Regions from separate parts of the Yokenella regensburgei genome, predicted to be linked through region 4. Evidence: predicted binding sites of a transcription regulator. Region 4 holds the regulator's gene; each other region holds the start of a gene.
The links. The regulator sigma-54, encoded in region 4, starts transcription at its own class of promoters, with help from an activator protein. The targets are predictions, from matches to a motif close to GTTGGCACANNTTTCGCTNT.

Region 1 (4,585 bases), on a different contig from region 4:
CTTTCACGGCGAACCCAAAAACCGTGACGATCTGCTGGCGCTGATCCGTGACTCCGGGCAGAACGACCTTATCGACGAAGATACGCGCGATATGCTCGAAGGGGTAATGGACATCGCCGAACAACGCGTTCGCGATATCATGATCCCCCGCTCACAGATGATTACCCTGAAACGTAACCAGACGCTGGACGAATGCCTTGATGTCATCATCGAGTCTGCCCACTCTCGTTTCCCGGTGATCAGTGAAGATAAAGATCACATTGAAGGGATTCTGATGGCTAAAGATCTGCTGCCGTTTATGCGCAGCGATGCCGAAGCCTTCAGCATGGATAAAGTGTTACGCCAGGCGGTGGTTGTACCTGAAAGCAAGCGGGTTGACCGCATGCTGAAAGAATTCCGTTCGCAGCGCTATCATATGGCTATCGTTATCGATGAGTTCGGTGGGGTGTCTGGTCTGGTGACCATTGAAGACATTCTTGAGCTTATCGTGGGCGAAATTGAAGATGAGTATGACGAAGAGGAAGATATCGATTTTCGTCAGCTAAGCCGCCACACCTGGACCGTGCGCGCGCTGGCTTCCATTGAAGACTTCAACGACACCTTCGACACCCACTTCAGCGATGAAGAGGTAGACACTATCGGCGGTCTGGTGATGCAGGCATTCGGGCATCTTCCGGCGCGCGGTGAGTCGATTGACATCGATGGTTACCAGTTTAAGGTCGCGATGGCCGACAGTCGCCGTATTATTCAGGTTCATGTCAAACTTCCGGACGACGCACCACAACCGAAGCTGGAAGATTAATTTAACGGGAAGACAAATCTAAATGGCATTTGCCTCTCTTCTTCAACGCCAGCGCGTGCGCTTACTGCTGGCGTTACTTTTCGGGGCCAGCGGTACGCTGGCTTTTTCACCTTACGATTTCTGGCCTGCGGCCCTGGTTTCGCTCTTCGGGCTACAGGCCTTAACCCTCGACCGGCGTCCGCTGCAAAGCGCCTGGATTGGCTATGCCTGGGGATTTGGCCTCTTCGGCACCGGCATTAACTGGGTTTACGTCAGTATCGCCCAGTTCGGCGGTATGCCTGGGCCGGTTAACATCTTCCTCGTCGTGCTGCTGGCGGCATATCTGTCGCTCTACACCGGTCTGTTTGCCGGTGTGCTCTCGCGCCTGTGGCCGAAAACCAGCTGGCTGCGGGTGGCGATTGCCGCACCGGTCGTCTGGCAGGTCACCGAGTTTCTGCGCGGCTGGGTGCTCACCGGCTTCCCGTGGCTGCAGTTTGGTTACAGCCAGATTGACGGCCCGCTGAAGGGGCTGGCACCGGTAATGGGCGTGGAGGCCATTAACTTCCTGCTGATGATGGTGAGCGGCCTGCTGGCGCTGGCGGTCGTACGCCGTTGCTGGCGTCCGTTGGTCATTGCCGTGGTGCTGTTCGCTCTGCCCTTCCCGCTGCGCTACATCCAGTGGTATCAGCTGTTGCCGGAACGTGCAACACAGGTATCGATGGTGCAGGGCAACATCCCGCAGTCGCTGAAGTGGGACGAAGGCCAACTGGTCAATACGCTCAAGATTTATCTCGACGCCACCGAGAAGGTCATGGGCAAGTCGCAGCTGATTATCTGGCCCGAATCCGCCATTCCGGATCTCGAAATCAACCAGCAGCGTCTGCTCAGCATGATGGACGATATGCTGCGCGCCAAAAACAGCTCGCTGATTACCGGAATTGTCGATTCACGTCTTAACAGCAAGAATCGCTACGATACCTACAACACCATTATCACGCTTGGCAAAGACAATCCGTACAGCTACAACTCCGCCGACCGCTACAACAAGAACCACCTCGTGCCGTTCGGCGAGTTTGTGCCGCTGGAGTCAATTCTGCGTCCGCTGGCGCCGTTCTTTGACCTGCCGATGTCATCCTTCAGCCGTGGAGCCTACGTTCAGCCTCAGCTGAGTGCACACAACCTGAAGCTGACCGCCGCTATCTGCTACGAGATTATTCTTGGCGAACAGGTGCGGGATAACTTCCGTCCGGACACCGACTTCCTGCTGACCATCTCTAACGATGCCTGGTTCGGTCAGTCTATCGGCCCGTGGCAGCATTTCCAGATGGCGCGAATGCGTGCGCTGGAGCTGGCGCGTCCACTGCTGCGCAGCACCAACAACGGGATTACCGCCGTGATTGGCCCGCGCGGCGAAATTCAGGCGATGATCCCGCAGTTCACCCGCGAGGTGCTGACCACCAAAGTCACCCCCACCAGCGGGCTTACACCGTATGCCCGAACCGGCAACTGGCCACTGTGGCTAATTACCGCCCTGTTCGGCTTTGGTGCGCTGTTGATGAGCCTGCGTAACCGACGTTAAGTTTAACCCCCTCTCCCCACGGGAGAGGGGGGATTCGCGCCTTCTCCCTTCCTCGCCATTCTGGCACAGCAATTGCTTTTATAAATCAGGCTGCTGCGTAACACGCATAAGCGCAACCGGGTTGCACCAGCACGGTACACGGGTAGCACCATTCGAGTGCAAACAGACTTTTTTGCCTCGAAACGGTGCGGCGCACTTCGCAAAAACAAACAATATCGCAGCAAAATATTTACATTAAGCCAAACTAAATGCTAACAAACACACATAACACTGCCCACTAAAGCGGCAGACCATAACAACATCACAATGGGTATCACGAGCGTCTCCGGCGCTGATGATAAGGAGTAGGATATGCAATTACGTAAACTGGCTGCGGCAATGCTGGTCATGGGTGTGACCGCCGGTCTGGCCCATGCTGAAGACGCACCTGCTGCGGGCAGCACCCTGGATAAAATCGCCAAAAACGGCGTGATTGTCGTGGGGCACCGTGAGTCATCTGTTCCCTTCTCTTATTACGATAATCAGCAGCAGGTTGTTGGTTATTCTCAGGACTACTCCAACGCTATCGTTGATGCGATTAAAAAACAGCTCAACAAACCGGATCTGCAGGTCAAACTGATCCCGATTACCTCGCAGAACCGTATTCCGCTGCTGCAAAACGGCACCTTTGACTTTGAGTGTGGCTCCACCACCAACAACGTCGAGCGTCAGCAGCAGGCTGCATTCTCTGACACCATCTTCGTCGTCGGCACTCGTCTGCTGGTGAAGAAAGGTGGCGATATCAAAGATTTCCCGGACCTGAAAGGCAAAGCGGTTGTAGTGACCTCCGGGACGACCTCTGAAGTTCTGCTGCATAAGCTTAACGACGAGAAGAAAATGGATATGCGCATCATCAGCGCGAAAGACCACGGTGACTCGTTCCGTACGCTGGAAAGCGGTCGTGCTGTGGCGTTTATGATGGATGATGCCCTGCTGGCTGGCGAGCGCGCGAAAGCGAAGAAACCGGACAACTGGGAGATCGTCGGCACACCGCAGTCTAAAGAGGCTTACGGCTGCATGCTGCGTAAAGACGATCCGCAGTTCAAGAAGCTGATGGATGACACCATCGCGAAGGCGCAAACCTCAGGCGAAGCAGCCAAGTGGTTTGAAAAATGGTTCAAGAACCCGATTCCACCGAAAAACCTGAATATGAACTTTGAACTGTCCGACGACATGAAAGCGCTGTTCAAAGAACCGAACGACAAAGCACTGAACTAATCAAAAACAATAAGGGCGGGTTCGCCTGCCCTCTCGACTGCCGGGAAACACGGACAGACTATACGCTGAATGGTCGTTCCCCATTCAGCACGAAAATGACACAGCGTTCTTCACATTGAGCTGTAACAAAGCAGGGTGAAAGACGACGTGTTTCCCCAAAATAGTTCGGGCTGCAGCAAGGCGGCGACACTGTGAATCCCCGGGAGCTTACTCAAGTAAGTGACTGGGGTGAACGAGGAAAGCCAACGCGCCTGCGGCTTGAAGTATGAAGGGGAAAGGTTTCCTTAGCAGTCTTCGAGGGTAGCTCTGCTACCCTTTTTTTTCTGGAGTAGATTTATGTCTATAGACTGGAACTGGGGGATCTTCCTGCAACAGGCCCCGTTCGGCAACACCACTTACCTGGGCTGGCTATGGAGCGGCTTTCAGGTCACCGTCGCGCTATCCATTTCGGCATGGATTATCGCATTTCTTGTGGGCTCACTGTTTGGCATTCTGCGTACCGTTCCGAACCGCTTTCTCTCAGGCCTCGGCACGCTGTATGTTGAACTCTTCCGTAACGTTCCGCTGATTGTTCAGTTCTTTACCTGGTATCTGGTTATCCCTGAACTGCTGCCGGAAAACATCGGCACGTGGTTTAAATCAGAACTCGATCCGAACATTCAGTTTTTCCTCTCCTCTCTGTTTTGCCTGGGGCTGTTTACCGCTGCCCGCGTCTGCGAGCAGGTGCGCGCCGCCATCCAGTCGCTACCGCGTGGGCAAAAGAATGCTGGCCTGGCGATGGGGCTGACGCTGCCACAAACCTATCGCTATGTGCTGCTGCCGAACGCGTATCGCGTTATCGTGCCGCCAATGACCTCTGAGATGATGAACCTGGTGAAAAACTCGGCCATCGCTTCGACCATTGGTCTGGTGGATATGGCCGCTCAGGCGGGAAAGCTGCTGGATTACTCGGCGCATGCCTGGGAGTC
Region 2 (4,585 bases), 500 kb from region 4:
TATGAGTCAATTCTTACTGAATGCCGGCCGTCAGGCCCTGTTACTGGAACTTCAGGAAGCCAGCCGTCTGCCGGATAGTCTCGATGAGCGCTTTGTCCGCGCCGCAGAAACCATTATTAACTGCAAAGGCAAGCTGATTGTTTCTGGTATTGGCAAGTCCGGTCATATCGGTAAAAAACTCGCCGCTACCTTCGCCAGCACCGGCACTCCGGCCTTTTTTGTTCACCCTGCCGAAGCCCTGCACGGCGATCTGGGGATGATTGAGAGCCGCGACGTCATGCTGTTCATCTCCTATTCCGGCAGTGCGAAAGAGCTGGATTTGATTATCCCTCGACTGGAGGAGCGCGGCGTGGCGCTGCTGGCAATGACCGGCAAACCGCAGTCAACGCTGGCGCTGGCCGCGACGGCGACGCTTGATATTTCGGTCGAGCGCGAAGCCTGCCCAATGCATCTGGCCCCAACCTCCAGCACCGTAAATACCCTGATGCTCGGCGACGCGCTGGCGATGGCGGTGATGCAGGCGCGTGGCTTTAACGAAGAAGACTTTGCCCGTTCGCACCCGGCTGGCGCGCTGGGCGCACGACTGTTGAATAAAGTCCATCACCTGATGCGCCGCGACGGTGACGTGCCGCAGGTACAGCTTGAAGCGAGCGTGATGGACGCCATGCTGGAACTGAGCCGTACCGGCCTCGGCCTGGTGGCGATCTGTAACGCAGACGGCGGCGTAGAAGGCGTGTTCACCGACGGCGACCTGCGGCGCTGGCTGGTCGGCGGCGGCACACTGAACGATATCGTCGCCCCGGCCATGACCCGCGGTGGCGTAACGCTACAGGCGCAGGAACGCGCCATTGAAGCGAAAGAGATTCTGATGCGTCACAAGATCAGCGCCGCACCGGTCGTCGACGAAGCGGGCAAACTGACCGGCGCGATTAACCTGCAAAACTTCTATCAGGCGGGCATTCTCTAACCCTTCATCCCCAGACGTTTCGCCAGCCGGTGCAGGTTGGCGACGTCCATCTCAAGCGCCCGGGCGGCAGTCGCCCATTTGTGCTGAGCCTGCTCCAGCGCCCGGGCGATAGTCTCGCGCTGAAATGCCTCGGTCGCTTCGCGAAGGTTACGGGTGTCCGGCGCGACTTCCACTGCCGGCGCCTCTACCATTACCTCTTCGCCGGTCTGGAAATGCTGCGCCTGCAGCACCACGTCATCTCCAGAGCGCGCCGCCCGCGCCAGCACCACCGCACGATGAATCGCATGCTCAAGCTCACGCACGTTCCCCGGCCAGTGCCAGGCCAGCAATTTTGCCCGCGCGCCGGCGCTCAGGAGCACCTGAGAAAGCCCCAGCCGCAGCCGGCACTGTTCGCAGAAATAGCCCGCCAGCAGCAGGACATCATCGCCACGTTCACGCAGCGGCGGCACGGAAAGCGGGAAAACGCTCAACCGGTGGAACAGGTCGGCACGAAAACGCCCCGCCAGGACCTCCTCGCGCAAATCGCGGTTGGTCGCCGCCAGCACCCGGACATCCACCCGCAGGCTGCTGTCGTCCCCCACCCGCTGAATGTCGCCATACTGCAATACGCGCAGCAGTTTGGCCTGTAACGCCAGCGACAGCTCGCCGATTTCATCAAGAAACAGCGTACCGTTGTCCGCCATCTCAAACTTACCGCTGCGGTGGCTGATAGCGCCGGTGAAGGCGCCCTTAACGTGACCAAACAGCTCGCTTTCAGCAACGCTCTCCGGCAGTGCCGCACAGTTGAGATACACCAGCGGATTAGCCGCCCGCGGTGAACCTTCGTGAATGGCCTTCGCCACCAGCTCTTTACCGGTCCCGGTCTCTCCGCTAATCAGCACGTTGAGATCGGAGGCCGCCACGATGTCTATCTCCTTTTTCAACTGCAGCATACGCTCGGAAAGGCCGATCATCTCTTGCCCCGAGGGAATACTGTCGCGGGTGGTGGCGTCCGGTAGCACGTTCTGGTTCTCAAGCCGGGCAATCAGCAGCGCATTATTCAGCGCCCCCGACACCAGCGCGGCAATCAACCGCAATTCTTCGTCGCTGAAGCTGTCGAACTGATCTGCCGACATACCATCGAGCGTTAAGGCGCCAATCAGGTTTTGGCCCGCAAACAGCGGTAGCCCCAGGCAGGCGTGTACTTTCAGGCTTTCATGGCCTGGGATCAGACCATCGTAGGGATCCGGTAACGAGCTGTCTGCCGGGAAGCGCACCACATCCCCGGCGCGGGCAATTGCCTCAAGGCGTGGATGCCCTTCGAGGGTGAAACGTCGCCCGAGGACATCTTTCGCCAGACCATCAATCGCCAGGGGCACAAACTGATGCGCCTCATAGCGCAGCAGCGCCGAGGCATCGCAGCCCAGCACCTCGCGTAGAGTGGTGATAAGCCGTGCAAAGCGGTCCTGATGACCAATATCGCTTTGCAAATCAATGGCAATTTTTGCCAGCACTTCTACAGAAAAACTCATTACCGCCTCGCTGTCATTTTGACAATTTATATTGTCATATTGACGAAGATATTCATAGTCACTTTGACATCGATAAAAATCAGTAAAACAACAAAATCATTTAAAATCAATAAACTAAAAAGTTGGCACGCAACTTGATAATAGCCAGATATCTTTTTTCAAAAACCGTATAAATGATATTGAGGTTGTTATGGCGATTCATGTAAAAAATAACATTCACTGGGTTGGACAGCGTGACTGGGAAGTCCGTGATTTTCATGGTACCGAGTACAAAACGCTCCGGGGCAGCAGCTATAACAGCTATTTGATTCGCGAAGAAAAAAACGTACTGATCGATACCGTCGATCACAAATTCAGCCGTGATTTTGTGCAGAACCTGCGTGCCGAAATCGACCTGGCCGATATCGACTACATCATCATCAACCACGCCGAAGAGGATCACGCCGGGGCGCTGACTGAACTGATGTCCTGTATTCCGGACACGCCGATTTACTGCACTGCCAACGCCATTGATTCTATCAACGGTCACCACCATCACCCGGAGTGGAATTTCAACGTGGTGAAAACCGGCGACAGTCTGGATATTGGCAACGGCAAATCGCTGATTTTCGTAGAAACGCCGATGCTGCACTGGCCGGACAGCATGATGACCTACATGACCGGCGACGCGGTGCTGTTCAGTAACGACGCTTTCGGTCAGCACTACTGCGACGAACACCTGTTCAACGATGAAGTTGACCAAATCGAACTGTACGAGCAATGTCTGCGCTACTACGCCAATATCCTGACGCCGTTCAGCCGCCTGGTAACGCCAAAAATCACCGAGATCCTCGGCTTCAACCTGCCAGTAGAGATGATTGCTACCTCCCATGGCGTGGTATGGCGCGATAATCCAACGCAGATTGTCGAGCAGTACCTGAAGTGGGCAGCGGATTACCAGGAAGACAGGATCACCATTTTCTACGACACCATGTCGAACAACACCCGGATGATGGCCGATGCGATTGCCCAGGGGATCAACGAAGTCGATCCTCGTGTGGCGGTGAAAATCTTTAACGTCGCCCGTAGCGATAAAAACGAAATCCTCACTAACGTCTTCCGCTCCAAAGGCGTACTGGTTGGGACCTCAACCATGAACAACGTGATGATGCCGAAAATCGCCGGACTGGTAGAAGAGATAACCGGCCTGCGTTTTCGCAATAAACACGCCAGCGCCTTTGGTTCCCACGGCTGGAGCGGCGGCGCGGTTGACCGTCTCTCCACCCGTCTGCAGGATGCCGGTTTAGAGATGTCGCTGAGCCTGAAAGCAAAATGGCGCCCGGACCTCGACGCGCTGGAACTGTGCCGCGAACATGGCCGCGAAATTGCCCGCCAGTGGGCGCTTACTCCACTTCCTGTGGCTGAGCGTACTGAATCTCAGGCAGCCGCAGACACCGCCTGCGCGAAGGCAGCAGCGGCAGATCTCGGGCCAATGATGCAGTGCAGCGTTTGCCAGTGGATCTACGATCCAGCAAAAGGCGAGCCAAATCAGGACGTTCAGCCGGGTACACCGTGGAGCGACGTGCCGGATAATTTCCTGTGTCCGGAATGCTCTCTCGGCAAAGAGGTCTTCGACGTCCTGGCCACGGAGGCAAAATGAAACATGGCATTATGATAATTGGTTCGGGCTTCGCCGCCCGCCAGTTAGTCAAAAACATCCGCAAGCAGGATACCGTCGTCCCCATCACCCTGGTCGCCGCCGACAGCATGGATGAGTACAACAAACCGGATATCAGTCACGTTATCAGCCGTGGACTCAGCGCAGACGAACTGACCTTACAAACCGCCGGTGAGTTTGCCGAGCAGTATAACCTGCGTCTGTTTCCGCAGACCTGGGTGACAGAAATTGACGCCGACGCGCACTGGGTTAAAAGCCGGGATAAACAGTGGCACTTCGACAAACTGGTCCTGGCGACCGGTGCCGCACCGCTCATTCCGAACGTACCCGGCCGCGAGCTGATGGTCACGCTCAACAGCCAGCAGGAGTACGGGGCATCACAAAGCCACCTGCGTGATGCGCAAAGGGTGCTGATTGTCGGCGGTGGGCTGATTGGCTGCGAGCTGGCGA
Region 3 (4,585 bases), on a different contig from region 4:
GTTCCATCGCCCGTTCAATATGAACGAGTGGCTGCTCTACAGCGTGGAGAGCACCTCGGCCTCCAGCGCGCGTGGGTTTGTGCGTGGGGAATTTTATACTCAGGACGGGATTCTGGTCGCCTCGACCGTTCAGGAAGGGGTAATGCGTAACCGGGGGTAGTTGGTGATAATGCCCGGTAGAGATAACACTACCGGGCAATCATATAAAAAGTTATGCGTTGTAGGCGTTCTCGCCGTGGCTGTTGACGTCCAGCCCTTCGCGTTCTTGATCTTCCGGAACCCGCAGGCCGACGGTCAGGTCTGCCAGCTTGTAGCCAATAAAGGCCACCACGCCTGACCAGACGATCGTTATCCCGACGCTTTCGAGCTGTACCAACACCTGGTGCCACATCGTCACGCCTTCGGCGTAGCCGACACCGCCAAAGGCGGTAGAGGCGAAGAACCCGGTCAGAATACAACCGATGATGCCGCAGACGCCGTGAACGCCGAAGACGTCACAAGGGTCATCCACCCGCAGCCAGCGCTTCAGCGCCGTCACGCCCCAGAGCCCCGCCAGGCCGGCAACAATCCCGAGGATAAGCGAGCCGCCCACCCCGATATAGCCACACGCCGGAGTCACCGCAACCAGCCCGGCGATGGCGCCGGAACAGGCTCCCAGCAGAGAAGGTTTACCGCGCACTACCCATTCGCCAAACACCCAGCCGAGGATGGCGGCAGCGGTGGCCACAACGGTGTTGACGAACGCCAGCGCCGCAATTTCGTTCGCCGCACTGGCAGAACCGGCGTTAAAACCAAACCAGCCGATATAGAGGATCGCGGTACCGGTGAACACCATCGGCAGGTTATGCGGTTTGAACGCTTCTTTGCCGAACCCGACGCGTTTACCGATGAGATACGCCCCCACCAGCCCGGCCACCGCAGCATTGATATGCACAACGGTACCACCCGCGAAGTCCAGCGCACCGTGCGAGGCCAGCAGGCCGCCCCCCCACACCATATGGGCGATCGGAACATAAGAGAGCGTCATCCACACCACCACAAAAATCAGCACCGCGGAGAAGCGAATACGCTCCGCCAGCGCACCGACAATCAGGCCAACGGTGATGCAGGCAAACGACGCCTGGAACACGACGTGGATATACTGATAGAAGGTGCCCATCAGCGCTTTCAGCTCAATGTTCTTCAGCATCACCCACTCGAAGCTGCCAAAGAAGTTGCCACCGCTACCGAAGGCAAGCGTGTAGCCGTACACCACCCACAGCACGCACACCAGCGCAAAGGTGACGGTGACCTGGGTCAGCATTGAAAGGACGTTCTTGCTGCGGATAAGGCCACCGTAGAACAGGGCAATACCGGGGATGCTCATAAACAGCACCAGCGCGGTACAAATCATCATAAAGGCGTTGTCTGCTTTATCCGCCACCGCCGGTGCTGCCAGCGCCAGACCCGGCATCAGCGCCAGCGCCGCCAGGCTTGCTTTCATCAAAGGTTTTTTCATCGTGGTACCCTATCGCTGTGTGCCCGAAATCAGAGTGCCGCTTCGTCGGCTTCGCCGGTACGAATGCGAATGACGCGCTGCAGTTCGGCGACGAAGATTTTGCCGTCGCCAATTTTCCCGGTGTAGGCGGCTTTAGTGACCACGTCGATGACCTCATCGAGCTGATCGTCCGCAATCGCTACATCGATTTTCACTTTTGGCAGGAAATTGACGCTGTACTCTGCCCCACGGTAAAGCTCGGCATGGCCTTTCTGACGACCAAAACCTTTCACTTCCGTGACGGTCAGCCCCTGAATACCAATTGCGGAGAGCGCCTCGCGGACGTCCTCCAGTTTGAATGGTTTGATTACCACGGTAACCAGCTTCATAGATCCCCTCCAGTCAGAATTCACTAATGGCTGCAGCTAACACAGGGTTCAAAGCAAGGGGCATGCCAAAAGTAAAAATCGTGCCGTCAGGCGGCAAATTGCGGGGGTTACGCCATTACAATCGCGGGATAAAAACGAAAAACGCACCATGCGGGTGCATGATGCGTGTCACAAAAGCATTGTGTTAGAAAAATGCCTGCCGCTGGTGCATCAGGCGGTTAAGACATCTTCCTCAGCGCTGGCGGCAAGCTCTTCTCCGGCAAGCTGCAGCTGATACATTTGCCAGTAACGGCCTTTGGCTTCAAGCAGTTGCTGGTGTGAACCCTGCTCAACGGCTTCACCCCGGTGGAGCACCATAATGGTATCGGCTTCCACGATGGTCGAAAGACGGTGGGCAATCACCACAAGCGTAGTGTGCTCGCGCACGGCGCTCAGCGCCTGCTGGATCGCACGCTCGGTACCGGAGTCTATGTTAGCGGTGGCTTCGTCGAGGATCAGCACCTGCGGGGTATCCACCAGCACACGGGCCAGCGCCAGCAGCTGTTTCTGCCCCACTGAGAGATTATTCCCCTGCTCGCCAAGGTGAGTATGGATCCCCTCAGGCAGGCTGCGCGCAAGCTCCGCGAGCTGCACCGTCTCCAGCGCCTTCCACACCTGCTCTTCGCTGACGTCACGCCCAAGGGTAACGTTGACGAAGAACGACTCGGCCATCACCACCGGATCCTGCTGCACCATCGCCACGCCCTGGCGCAGCACCGAGTGGCTCAGGGTAGACAGCGAACGCCCGTCAAGACGGATGTCACCCTGGCTTAGCGGGTAATAGCCCATCAGCAGGCTGGCAAGGGTACTTTTCCCACTGCCGGTATGCCCCACCAGCGCCACGAAACTGCGGGACGGGATGCTGAGGTTAATATTCTGCAGCACCAGCCGGTCATCGCGATAAGCAAACGAGACGTTATCAATATCAATCGACCCGCTCTGTAGCGGTGTGGTGTCGTGACCGTAGGTCTGACGCGGGCGGTCCATCAGCGCAAAAACGCGTTCACCGGCGACCACCGCCTGCTGCAGCATCGACTGCTGGGTCGTCAGTTCAATCAGCGGTTCGTTGAGCCGCCCCAGATAGCTGATGAAGGCGTACAGCACCCCCACTTCAATTGTTCCGACAGAGGTGAAACCAAACAGCATCAGCAACCCGCAGAGCACCAGCGCGGAAAACAGGCTCAGCAGCGGACGCAGCAGGAAGCCGTCGAGACGCAGCGTCTGCATTCGCGCCATGTAGTGCGAACGACTGGCCTCGTTCATCCGTTCACCAAAGCGCGCCTGCTGGCGGAACTGCTGAATAACGCTCATGCCGTTAATAATTTCGTTAAAACCGTCGTTGATATCCGCCAGGTATGCCCGCACGCGGCGCACGATTGGCGTGCTGTAACGTTGATAAATCAGCATCACCACAATCACCGCCGGGAAGATGCACAGCGCGACCAGCGCCATGCGCCAGTCGAGGCTGAACATCGCTACCAGCATCGCACCTATCAGCGCCGCGCTGCGTAGTACGGTGGCGACGACGGTAACGTACAGATCGCGGATCACTTCCGTATCGTTGGTGACGCGGGAGATGATTTCGCCCACCGGCTGGGTATCGAACGCGCTCAGTGGCTGGCGCAGCGCCGCGTCCATGACGTCGGTACGCAGCTGCTGTACCACCCCCACGGCGGCACGGTTAAACAGCAGCGACTGCATATAGTGCAGGCTCGCCGCCAGCACCTGAAGCCCGACGTACACCGCGGCCAGCCCGGCCACAATGCCGAGGGGCAGGTAGTCTTTTGCGACCATGTTATCGATGAAATAGCTGATGAGCATCGGGCCGCTCACTTCGGCAATCGCGGCTATCCACATCATCCCCACCGCCACGGTGAGCGGTTTACGCCACGGGGAGCCATAGGCCAGCAGCCGTTTCAGCGTCGGCCAGAGTTGTCCTGCTTTACGCATGAGGCACCTCCTCTGCCGGCGCGTCGTTAAGCGCGGCCTCCAGTTGCTGATAGCGATACATATCGCGATACCAGCCGCTTTGCCCCGCCAGCGCCTCGTGGCTGCCGCGCTGGGCGATATGCCCGTGCTGCATCACGATTATCTCACTGGCATCGGTCAACGCCGAGAGGCGGTGCGCGCTGATAATCACGGTTTTGCCTTCGCCCCACTGGCGCAGGTTATGCAGGATCTGGTGCTCGGTACGACCATCCACCGCCGACAGCGCGTCGTCGAGGATCAAAATTTCAGCTTCCAGCAGCAGTGCACGCGCAATGGCGATACGCTGCTTTTGCCCGCCCGAGAGCATCACGCCGCGCTCGCCCACTTCGGTATCGTAGCCCTGCGGCAGACGCAGAATATCGTCATGTACGCTGGCAAGCCTGGTCGCATGCTCAATTTCGGCCTGGGTCGCCCCCGGTTTGCCCAACGCGATATTGTTGGCTACGGTGTCGGAGAACAGGAACGGCGTCTGGCTCACCACCGCCAGGCGGCTGCGCCAGTCGTCCAGCCTGAGATGCGGCAGCGGAACGTCGTGGAAGCAGATCTCTCCGTGTTCAACATCGTAATGACGCTGGATAAGCGACAGCACCGTTGATTTCCCGGCGCCGGTCGGCCCGCAGATACCGAGCATCTGCCCGGGCTTAAGGGTGAAATTGACATTCTCCAGCGTGCGGGTGTCGCTTTGCGGATA
Region 4 (4,585 bases):
CCTATATCAACGGTGGTCGTGGAGCGGTACGAGAAGTCTGTGATTTGTTACTATTGGCACAGGGCAAGCTAGAGGAAGCCAAAGGGCAATCGATATGAGCAAAACCAGACGTTGGGTTATCATTCTGCTATCGCTGATTGCGCTGATTCTTATCGGCGTAAATCTGGCGAGCAAAGACGATACGAAGGAGATAGTCGCCAACCCTAACGAACCGACTTACAAGAGTGAGCACTCCGATACGGTCGTCTACAGCCCAGAGGGTGCGCTGACTTACCGCTTGATTGCGGAGCACGTGGAGTATTTTTCTGACCAGGCCATTTCGTGGTTTACCAACCCGGTGTTGACCACCTTTGACGTCAACAAAGTGCCAACCTGGTCAATTAAGGCCGATAAAGCCAAACTCACTAACGACCGCATGTTGTATCTGTACGGACACGTTGAAGTTAACGCGCTGACGGCAGACTCACAACTGCGTAAAATTACAACGGACAACGCTCAGATTAACTTGATCACTCAGGATGTCACGTCTGATGATCTGGTAACACTGTACGGAACCACATTTAATTCCAGCGGCCTGAAAATGCGCGGAAATCTACGCAGCAAAAACGCCGAGCTGATTGAAAAGGTTAGAACCTCATATGAAATTCAGAACACACAAACTAAGCCTTAAATTAGCGCTCGCCAGCACGCTGCTGGCGGCCAGTCTGCCGGCACTGGCGTTAACCGGTGATACCGATCAGCCTATTCATATTGAGTCTGACACTCAGTCGCTGGACATGCAGGGGAACATCGTCACCTTCACCGGTAACGTCGTCGTGACCCAGGGCACCATCAAAATCAATGCCGATAAGGTCGTGGTAACGCGTCCGGAAGGCGAAAAAGGCAAAGAAGTGATCGACGGTTTTGGTAACCCGGCGACCTTCTACCAAATGCAGGACAGCGGCAAACCGGTGAAAGGTCACGCCTCTAAAATGCATTATGAACTGCAGAACGATTTCGTGGTGCTGACCGGCAATGCGTATCTTGAACAGCTCGACAGCAACATTACAGGCGACAAGATAACCTACCTGGTCAAAGAGCAGAAAATGCAGGCCTTTAGCGATAAAGGCAAACGCGTGACCACCGTTCTGGTACCGTCACAGCTGCAGAACAAAAACGGCAACAGCCCGGCTCCGGCGCAAAAGAAGAGTAACTAATTCGTTATGGCAACATTAACTGCAAAGAATCTCGCCAAGGCTTATAAAGGCCGCCGCGTGGTGGAAGATGTCAGTCTGACCGTCAACTCCGGCGAGATTGTGGGCCTGCTTGGCCCTAACGGTGCGGGTAAAACCACCACCTTTTATATGGTGGTCGGCATCGTTCCACGCGACGCGGGTAATATTATCATCGATGATGAAGATATCAGCCTGCTGCCGCTGCATGCCCGCGCCCGTCGTGGCATTGGCTACCTGCCGCAGGAAGCGTCCATTTTCCGCCGTCTGAGCGTGTACGATAACCTGATGGCTGTACTGCAGATCCGTGACGATCTCAGCAACGAACAGCGCGTCGATCGCGCCAACGAGCTGATGGAAGAGTTCCACATTGAGCACCTGCGCGACAACCTCGGTCAGGCGCTTTCCGGTGGTGAACGCCGCCGTGTGGAAATCGCCCGCGCCCTGGCTGCCAACCCGAAATTCATCCTGCTTGATGAACCTTTCGCCGGTGTAGACCCGATCTCCGTTATCGACATCAAACGCATTATCGAGCACCTGCGTGACAGCGGTCTCGGTGTCCTGATAACCGACCATAACGTCCGCGAGACGCTGGCCGTCTGTGAGCGAGCTTATATTGTGAGCCAGGGACACCTCATAGCTCACGGAACGCCAAAAGAAATCCTCGAAGATGAGCATGTTAAGCGCGTCTACCTTGGGGAAGACTTCAGACTCTGATAGGGTAGTGTCATTGTTGTAACTCCTGGAGATTAATGACCTGAACATGAAGCAAGGTTTGCAGTTAAGACTCAGCCAACAGCTCGCCATGACGCCGCAGCTGCAACAGGCCATTCGCCTGCTACAACTCTCGACGCTGGAGCTTCAACAAGAGCTTCAGCAAGCGCTGGAGAGCAATCCGTTGCTTGAGCAAACCGATCTTCACGATGAGGTCGACACCACGGAGACACCGGACAAGGAAACCCTTGATACCGTTGACGCCCTCGAACAAAAAGAGATGCCGGAAGAGCTTCCGCTCGACGCCAGCTGGGATGAAATCTACACCGCCGGAACGCCGTCTGGCACCGGCGCGGACTACATCGACGACGAACTGCCGGTCTACCAGGGAGAGACCACTCAGTCACTGCAGGATTACCTGATGTGGCAGGTGGAGCTGACCCCGTTCTCGGATACCGACCGCGCCATTGCCACCTCGATTGTCGATGCGGTCGATGACACCGGATACCTCACTATTTCCGTTGAGGATATTCTGGAAAGTATCGGCGACGACGATGTCGGTATCGAAGAGATTGAAGCCGTGCTCAAACGCATTCAGCGCTTCGATCCGGTCGGCGTGGCGGCGAAGGATCTTCGCGACTGCCTGCTTATCCAGCTCTCCCAGTTCAGCAAAGAGACACCGCGTCTGGAAGAGGCGCGGCTCATCATTAGCGATCATCTCGATCTGCTCGCCAATCACGACTTTCGCTCCCTGATGCGTGTTACACGTCTGAAAGAAGAGGTGCTGAAAGAGGCGGTGAACCTGATCCAGTCGCTGGATCCACGCCCCGGGCAGTCAATTCAGACCGGAGAGCCGGAATATGTCATCCCCGACGTGCTGGTACGCAAGATGGGTACCCGCTGGGTCGTAGAGCTCAACTCCGACAGTATCCCGCGCCTGCAGATAAACCAGCAGTACGCAGCCATGGGTAACAACGTGCGCAACGAAACTGACGGTCAGTTTATCCGTAGCAACCTGCAGGAAGCGAAGTGGCTCATCAAGAGCCTGGAAAGTCGTAACGACACGCTCCTGCGCGTCAGCCGCTGCATCGTCGAGCAGCAGCAGGCCTTCTTTGAACAGGGCGAAGAGATGATGAAACCGATGGTACTGGCCGATATCGCCCAGGCCGTCGAGATGCATGAATCGACGATTTCACGCGTGACAACGCAGAAGTATCTGCACAGTCCGCGCGGTATTTTTGAGCTTAAATATTTCTTCTCAAGTCACGTGAATACCGAGGGCGGCGGCGAAGCCTCTTCTACGGCAATTCGCGCACTGGTGAAGAAGTTAATTGCCGCGGAAAATCCCGCGAAACCACTGAGCGACAGCAAGCTAACCTCTATGTTGTCTGAACAGGGCATTATGGTGGCCCGCCGTACCGTCGCGAAGTACCGAGAGTCTCTGTCCATTCCGCCATCAAACCAGCGTAAACAACTGGTCTGATAAAACTGATAAGGAAGACACTATGCAGCTCAACATTACAGGACACAACGTCGAAATCACCGAGGCATTGCGCGAATTTCTTAATTCGAAATTCAGCAAACTCGAACAATATTTCGACAGGATCAATCAGGTCTATATTGTGTTAAAAGTGGAGAAAGTGACCCATGTGTCAGACGCCACCCTGCATGTCAACGGTGGTGAGATTCATGCCAGTGCGGAAGGTCAGGATATGTATGCTGCGATTGACGGTTTGATAGACAAACTGGCGAGACAGCTGAACAAGCATAAAGATAAACTAAAACAACACTAATTGTCCGAGCACTCGCCTGATACAGACCTCTGCATCAGGCGATGCTCAGGTGAAATTATGATGAACAACGATTCGGCTCTTCAACTGAGCAATGTCCTTAACCAGGAATGTACCCGTAGTGGCGTCCACTGCCAGAGTAAAAAGCGCGCGCTGGAAATTATCAGCGAGCTGGCCGCCAAACAGCTAAGTCTGCCCCCGCAGGTGGTGTTCGAAGCCATTCTCACCCGCGAAAAAATGGGCAGTACCGGTATCGGTAATGGCATTGCCATTCCGCACGGTAAACTGGAAGAGGATACGCTGCGCGCCGTTGGCGTCTTTGTGCAGCTGGAAACCCCGATTGCGTTCGATGCCATCGACAACCAGCCGGTGGATCTGCTTTTCGCCCTGCTGGTCCCTGCCGATCAGACGAAAACGCATCTGCATACGCTATCGCTGGTGGCCAAACGTCTGGCGGATAAGACTATTTGCCGGCGCCTGCGGGCTGCACAAAGTGATGAAGAGCTCTACCAAATCATTACGGAAGCCGAAGGCAGTGATGATGCGTAAGAGGCAGATTACAGGATGATGTGTTTACCCTTTTTCGTACTGAGGAGAAACGGTACATGGTACTGATGATCGTCAGCGGTCGTTCAGGCTCGGGGAAATCCGTCGCCCTGCGCGCGCTGGAAGATATGGGTTTCTACTGCGTGGACAACCTGCCGGTAGTGCTGTTACCCGAGCTTGCCAAAACGCTGGCTGACCGCGAGATCTCGGCTGCCGTCAGCATCGACGTGCGTAACATGCCCGAATCCCCGGAGATTTTCGAGCAGGCGATGAACAACCTGCCGGACGCGTTCTCTCCACAGCTGCTTTTCCTCGACGCCGATC

Region 1: a site for sigma-54 is predicted at 2,420-2,439, ahead of C7387_RS10710 (amino acid ABC transporter substrate-binding protein). Genes of this name have one in related genera too.
Region 2: a site for sigma-54 is predicted at 2,600-2,619, ahead of norV (anaerobic nitric oxide reductase flavorubredoxin). Genes of this name have one in related genera too.
Region 3: a site for sigma-54 is predicted at 1,917-1,936, ahead of glnK (P-II family nitrogen regulator). Genes of this name have one in related genera too.

Annotation. Positions count from the first base shown of each region.
Region 1 covers NZ_RBIZ01000003.1:2,180,699-2,185,283, forward strand. The annotation lists gene corC (CNNM family magnesium/cobalt transport protein CorC) at 1-802, shown strand, start outside; gene lnt (apolipoprotein N-acyltransferase) at 825-2,360, shown strand; gene C7387_RS10710 (amino acid ABC transporter substrate-binding protein) at 2,712-3,617, shown strand; gene C7387_RS10715 (amino acid ABC transporter permease) at 3,954-4,585, shown strand, end outside.
Region 2 covers NZ_RBIZ01000004.1:168,186-172,770, forward strand. The annotation lists gene gutQ (arabinose-5-phosphate isomerase GutQ) at 2-967, shown strand; gene norR (nitric oxide reductase transcriptional regulator NorR) at 964-2,478, opposite strand; gene norV (anaerobic nitric oxide reductase flavorubredoxin) at 2,669-4,117, shown strand; gene norW (NADH:flavorubredoxin reductase NorW) at 4,114-4,585, shown strand, end outside.
Region 3 covers NZ_RBIZ01000007.1:166,806-171,390, reverse strand. The annotation lists gene tesB (acyl-CoA thioesterase II) at 1-160, shown strand, start outside; gene amtB (ammonium transporter AmtB) at 212-1,498, opposite strand; gene glnK (P-II family nitrogen regulator) at 1,528-1,866, opposite strand; gene C7387_RS20830 (SmdB family multidrug efflux ABC transporter permease/ATP-binding protein) at 2,077-3,855, opposite strand; gene C7387_RS20825 (SmdA family multidrug ABC transporter permease/ATP-binding protein) at 3,848-4,585, opposite strand, start outside.
Region 4 covers NZ_RBIZ01000004.1:666,135-670,719, forward strand. The annotation lists gene kdsC (3-deoxy-manno-octulosonate-8-phosphatase KdsC) at 1-98, shown strand, start outside; gene lptC (LPS export ABC transporter periplasmic protein LptC) at 95-670, shown strand; gene lptA (lipopolysaccharide ABC transporter substrate-binding protein LptA) at 639-1,196, shown strand; gene lptB (LPS export ABC transporter ATP-binding protein) at 1,203-1,928, shown strand; gene rpoN (RNA polymerase factor sigma-54) at 1,975-3,408, shown strand; gene hpf (ribosome hibernation promoting factor) at 3,431-3,718, shown strand; gene ptsN (PTS IIA-like nitrogen regulatory protein PtsN) at 3,776-4,264, shown strand; gene rapZ (RNase adapter RapZ) at 4,321-4,585, shown strand, end outside.